2 linked regions of the Desulfomonile tiedjei DSM 6799 genome follow. Each later gene encodes a partner of the first gene's protein in a complex. Links are inferred from orthologs where the notes say so. Each region holds a gene or a part of one and is shown in the gene's direction. Other genes may lie near its edges.

Evidence for each region.
Region 2: the proteins of dnaX (region 1) and dnaN are in contact, whole or in part, in a cryo-EM structure (PDB 8GIZ), measured with the Escherichia coli proteins. The link is inferred for Desulfomonile tiedjei DSM 6799 from one-to-one orthologs.

Annotation. Positions count from the first base shown.
Region 1 is NC_018025.1:5,157,683-5,160,965, forward strand. What follows is about bases 211-3,110. They hold dnaX (DNA polymerase III subunit gamma/tau), read left to right. Parts: upstream 211-740; coding sequence 741-2,480; downstream 2,481-3,110. Other genes in these bases: DESTI_RS22075 (hypothetical protein), read left to right, coding at 2,579-2,905; DESTI_RS29280 (DUF2231 domain-containing protein), read left to right, coding at 3,025-3,110. In the rest of the region: DESTI_RS22065 (Spy/CpxP family protein refolding chaperone), read right to left, coding at 1-140; more of DESTI_RS29280, read left to right, coding at 3,111-3,283. UniProt on the Escherichia coli protein: Part of the beta sliding clamp loading complex, which hydrolyzes ATP to load the beta clamp onto primed DNA to form the DNA replication pre-initiation complex.
Region 2 is NC_018025.1:880-3,975, forward strand. What follows is about bases 1-2,859. They hold dnaN (DNA polymerase III subunit beta), read left to right. Parts: upstream 1-812; coding sequence 813-1,907; downstream 1,908-2,859. Other genes in these bases: dnaA (chromosomal replication initiator protein DnaA), read left to right, coding at 1-488; gyrB (DNA topoisomerase (ATP-hydrolyzing) subunit B), read left to right, coding at 2,021-2,859. Also shown: more of gyrB, read left to right, coding at 2,860-3,096. UniProt on the Escherichia coli protein: Confers DNA tethering and processivity to DNA polymerases and other proteins. Acts as a clamp, forming a ring around DNA (a reaction catalyzed by the clamp-loading complex) which diffuses in an ATP-independent manner freely and bidirectionally along dsDNA.

The DNA of each region.
Region 1 (3,283 bases):
CCACCCGGCCCCGGGAGCGGACTTTGAAATTCCTGACCCGGTGTCTGCAAGGCAGGATTTTGCAGCGCGAACCCCATATCTGCAGCCATCAGCAAAACAGTCATAAGTGCACAGGAAAACAATACCTTCACGATTTTCATAATCGCCTCCTCATGGTTTATTACTTGTGTTGACTGAGAAGAAGGATTCGCGTTAAATGGTTTGATGAAAAAGATTCACGTTGAATTGCGGACTACGGAGTGAAGCACCTGTTCAGACGCGTCGATGAAGAGATCGCGATTTGTCGGCACTTCCACTGTACCCTGGAATGGCCTGAAATGTGTGCCGAATCTATGGTTGAATTTTGTTATCCGGGGAACTGTCCGGAAAAAAAACGGACAGATACAATATGTATTGTGTGAACCCCTTCACAGTGCAGGGGAATGGGTACAACAGGATCTTAATATCAGGTTTCGGCACTAAGGATTGTCAATCGTTCCGGACTCCACGCGGGAAGAATACCGGATTGTTCTTGCCTGGATCTTGACGAGCGCGGAAATAATCTGGTACACTCGCTGAGTTTTGCCGATCCTTCCCGAACGCGCCGGTGAAGCGGCCATAGCCGGTGGTCGGAGAGGGCGGTCTGGAGTTACTGAACCCGTCAGGTCCGGAAGGAAGCAGCGGAAGTAATCTCGGGGACCGGCCCTCAATCCCGATCACCGGCCGTGGTCGTTTCTCACGGCATCGGATGCCTCGCACAAATGCCATCATATCTGGTTCTCGCAAGAAAGTACAGACCCTCCACATTCTCCGAAGTAGTCGGACAAGGCCATGTGGTTCAGACTCTCTCGAATTCCATCATTTCGGGTCGGGTAGCGCATGCCTTCTTATTCTGCGGTGTACGCGGCGTCGGCAAAACCACGGTTGCACGCATTCTGGCCAAATCGCTCAATTGTTCGGGCCGCGACGCAGCCGATCCGAATCCCTGCAATTCATGCACGAGCTGCAAAGAGATAAGCTCGGGGACCTCCGTCGATGTTCAGGAGATTGACGGCGCATCCAATACGTCGGTGGAAAATATCCGTGAGATCAATGAGAACATAAAGTACCCGCCTGTAGCTTCCCGGTACAAGATCATCATCATCGATGAAGTCCACATGATCTCGATCAATGCATTCAACGCGTTGCTCAAGACACTTGAAGAACCGCCGTCACACGTGAAATTTATCTTCGCCACTACAGAATCCCACAAGGTTCCGCCCACGATAAACTCCCGGTGCCAGCGGTTTAATTTTCGGACTATTTCGGTCAAAGAAATTGCCGACGGAATGGAAAAAATCCTGGTGCAGGAGGGGATTCAGGCCGAAGAGGAAGCGCTCATCCTGCTCGCACGGGAGGCGGGCGGTTCGTTCAGGGATGGATTGAGTCTCTTGGATCAGATTATCGCATTCTCGTCTCAGCGGATAACTGTCCAGGACGTGACGCAAATCCTCGGAATTGTCGGGAAAGACTGTTTCGGCAGACTCGTCACTGCTGTGCTGGACAGGGATCCTGCAGAGTCCTTGAAGATCGTTCACGAACTCTTTCAGCAAGGATTCGATCCGGAACAAATCGTGATGGATTTGATCCAGTATGTCCGCAATCTCATTGTAGCTCGGAGTATTCCCCGGAATGCTCGAACAGAAGGTTTGATTGAAGCGCCGCCTTCCGAGATTCAAGACATGGAGGACATTTCCGGACGCTCTTCACCCCAGGAACTCCAAAACCTATTCAGCATTCTTCTGAAGAGTGAAGGAGAAATCAGGCGTTCCGGAAATCCCTGGGTGACCATGGAGATGACCATCCTCAAGATGGCGTATGCGCCTGAACTCACCGATCTCGCAGAGATCATCCGCCGCATTGATAAGGGTCTTCCGGCAAGTCCGAAACCCAGACCTTCGTCGGAGCCCCCTCCAAAATCGAAGAAGGCTGAAACGAGCACTTTGCGGCCTGTGGCTGCAGTACCCGATACTCGACCGGATCCTCCGGAAGATATTCCCCCGGAGACGTTCACCATCACTCAGATCATGCCGCTTCCGTCCGGAAGTCCGGATGAGGTATGGGCAGATCTCAAGGATCGGTTCAGGTCTGAAAACGAATCCATTTTGCCGTCCGTAATGGATCACGGGAATCTGCTTTTGTTCGGTCCTACAGAAGTTGAAATCGGTTTCACCAAAAAGATTCATAAAGAAAGCTTCGAGTCCAGGTTGGCTAAGAAGCCGGAACTTGGCACCTTGCTGCAGGATTTCTTCGGAGGAGCGCACATCAAAATTTTGACGTTGGCGGCTCCCACCTCCCTGGACACCAAAGATCCCTATGCAGGGCCTTCGGATGGAGAAAGCGACTTCAACCGCGCTCTGAAAACGGAAGCAGTCGAGAATCCTATAACGAAAGCCATTCTCTCGGAATTCGACGGAAGCTTTGTAGAGGATATCAAGATCTTAGCGTTGCCTAAGATGTGATTGGGTCAGGGGGATCTTGAAATTCAAGGAGATCCCTTCTTGACAGAGGTGACTCAAATTTCTAACCTGCTAGTACGATCTAATGAGGAGATGTTATTATGGCTGGATGTAAAAGCTGCTCAGGACGTTCGCACCTTGCCGGGCCCAGACAACCCCGAGCCGTGGAAAAACTTGGTAACTGCGAATTATCGAGCAATCCGAGGTATCCTCGCATTTTCGTTGGAAAACAAGCTATCTATTCTGACGAAAACACTCAGTTGATAGTCACCGTGATATCCGATGAATCTGATGAGAAGCAGGACAAGTTCACCCTGAAACTGACGACCATCTTGAAAGACCTTCTCGAGAACTATTCCGACGGTGACCAGTTCCAGATCGATCAGATTGCCGGCGAACATCGCTGGAAATTGCACGCACTCATTTAGTTGGAATTCACTTCCTTATAGAGTTGATTGTACACGGTCGGGTGAGTCGCCTCACTCTGACCGTGCAGCAAAACAAAACCGTCTGCAAGTTTTGAATGTGATCTTTTTCGGGGGCTGCCGTGGATAGACAGTTTGACCGAGAGGGGCTTGCCAAGAACGATGGCCGTGAAAACAGACCCGCTTTTGTCGCAGTCAACGGCACGGTGTATGATGTGTCCGCAAGCAAGCGGTGGGCTGGTGGAAATCATATGAAACGCCATCAGGCGGGAACCGATCTAAGTATGGATATAATCTCCGCTCCCCATGGGTTGGATGTGCTGGACCGATTTCAATCAATAGGTGTTTACACGCCCACTTTGCAAGCACCATCTTCCCCGC
Region 2 (3,096 bases), 5.2 Mb from region 1 along the record:
TGAGACGAAAAGCTTCAGAAGACAAAATGGAGATTCCTGACGAAGTCTCCTATTTTCTTGCGGAACAAGTAGAATCGAATGTCCGTGAATTGGTCGGATATCTTGTGCGAGTCGTAGCCATGAGTACGCTTCAGGGGCTTCCTCTGACGAAGAGCCTTGCACAAACCGCTCTGAAGGAAATACTTCACCGACCGAGAAAGAACATTTCCGTTGATGATATAATCTCTGTCGTTTCAAAAGCTTATAATGTGAAACCTGCTGATATAAAATCAAAGAAGAGACATAAGTTGTACGCACAGCCAAGACAGGTGGGTATGTACCTGGCTCGAGAACTCACTGAGCTTTCGTATCCGGAAATTGGGGCATCTTTCGGCGGGAAAGATCATTCAACTGTCATTCATGCTACCAGAAAGATTGAAAAAAAGATGGAACAGGACAGCTCTCTCAAGAATTTCATCGATGGTTTGAAAAAGGATATTCGTCTGTGAACATCGTGTTGAAAACTTGTTCAAGAAAAGTGAACATCCCTGCTTCATGCAGTGACGCACTTTTTTCGCGAGTACTTATCAACATGTATTTCACAACCGGGAATCGCTGTCAGACTTCTCTGGAATGGGATTTCCACATTTTCACAAGACCTACTACGACTACTTCTTTATTTCTTTCTATGCAAAGAAAAAGAATAAACGGAGTCAAAGCACTCCAAAGTTTTTTGCAGAGAAAATTGAAGTCGATTTCACATATCCTCTTTCCATACAACAGATTTGAATCTCTCAACATATTTTGTTTCTAGGCACTATAAAGGAGCTTCCATGTTGTTTGAAATCGCTCGGGACATGTTTTTTGAAGGTTTATCCAAGACAGTTCCCATTACGGAAAAAAGATCCACTCTGCCCATCTTGTCTCACATTCTTCTGAATGCCAGTAATTCCAGTCTGTTGATTACAGCCACAGACCTGGAAGTCGGGCTTCAAATGATGTATACTTGTTCTATAAGCAAGGAAGGGATGATCACGGTCCCTGCCAAAAAAATCTTCGAAATTGTAAGGGAACTACCTTCCGGCGATCTCACCGTCGAACTTCAAGAGAATGGAAGGATAAAGATCAGTTCGGGAAGGAGTGTATTTGAGCTTGCCGGGATGGATGCATCGGAATATCCGGTTTGGCAGGCTGCGGAGGAAGTCGAAACTGCAACGATTCCAAGTGCTGACTTGATTTACTTGATCGACAAGACGTTATTCGCTTCTTCAAACGACGATTCCCGCTTCAACCTGAATGGAGTGCTCTTTGAACGAAATGAGGGAAAGACCAGATTGGTTGCAACGGATGGTCACAGGCTTGCACTGGCAGATGGTGAAGTTTTACTGCCTATCGAATCCAAGGTCTTGATCCCGAAGAAGAGCTTGATGGAGCTAAAACGATTGCTGGAAAGCGTGAAAGAAGATGTGAGCATTGGATTCGAACCGAAGAATATGGTGCTAAAAACGGACAAGTTTTTCATGACGCTTCGGCTCATCGAAGGAGATTATCCGGATTACCGGAAAGTGTTGCCTCCTCCCGGTGAAAAGAAGATAACAGTGCCGAAAACGAGTTTTCTCCATTCTTTGAGGAGAGTAGCCGTATTGGCTGCCGAACGGAATAAGGGCATAGTCTTGGACGTTCAACCAGGGAGAATCGAGCTCAGTGCAACGCATCCGGATCTCGGCACGGCCAGCGATGTAGTGGAAACAGAATATTCCGGAGATCCCATCACCGTGGTCGTGAATGTCGCGTATCTTATAGAGGCTCTGGGAGCCATCGATTCCGAGCAGGTTTCTCTCAATTTTCTCCAGGAAGGTGCGCCCATAGTAATCAGTCCGGAACCCGTTGCATCCTATTTTAACCTCGTCATGCCCATGCGGAAATGAATCCGCTATAGAGTTCCTGAAAAGAATACACCGGGTCAGCAAAATACGATCCGCAAGGTGGTTCAGAAGCCCGGGCAAATCAACCAATTTTACGTTGGAGAGGAAATTACGCTGTGGAACAACAACAGCAAGTTCATAGCTATGGTGCAGAACATATTAGAGTTTTGGAGGGCCTTGAGGCAGTCAGAAATACGCCGGGAATGTACATTGGCAACACCGGTACTGAAGGTCTTCATCAATTGGTTTGGGAAGTTGTTGACAATGCTGTCGATGAGGCCCTGGCAGGTTTCTGCCACAATATAGATGTCATCGTTCACCTGGATTCGTCAGTCACCATCGAAGATGACGGCCGCGGTATTCCCACGGAAATGCATCCGTCCGAAAAGATCCCCGCAGCGGAAGTAGTCATGACTATGCTGCATGCAGGGGGGAAATTCGATAGCAATACGTACAAAGTATCCGGAGGACTCCACGGGGTCGGTGTTTCGGTCGTGAATGCATTGTCCGAAGTGCTCAAACTCGAAATACGGCGAGGCGGCCAGGTTTATCGCCAAACATACCGGCGAGGAAAAAAAGACAGCGATCTTGAAGTCGTAGGCACTACCAAGAGAAACGGTACAAAAATAACTTTTAAAGCCGATTCGACAATATTCGGCAATCTCGAACTCGGCTATGACATTATAGCTGCCCGTTTACGAGAGCTTGCCTACCTGAATAAGGGCCTCAGGATCAGTTTTGAAGATGAGCGATCCCAAAAGGCGCCAGCCGTTTTTGAGTACGAAGGCGGAATAATCTCTTTCGTGGAACATCTTAACCGGGCCAAAAAGACAATGGATGGGAACCCCATCTATATTATCGGAGAAAAAGACTCCAATTTTATCGAATGCGCCATCCAGTACAACGACGGCTATTCAGAGACAGTATTTTCATACTGCAATAATATCAACACCTTCGAAGGTGGAACACACCTTTCCGGTTTTCGGGCCGCGTTAACGAGGACCGTGAATCAATATGCCAGTTCTAAAAACCTGCTAAAAAACGGAAAAAGTCAGGTGAGCATAAGCGGTGAGGATCTTCGGGAAGGGCTCACGGCTGTTCTCAGTGTCCGAATGCTGAATCCGCAATTTGACAGTCAGACCAAGTCAAAGCTCGGCAATATGGATATCCGCGGAATAGTCGAGCAGTTCGT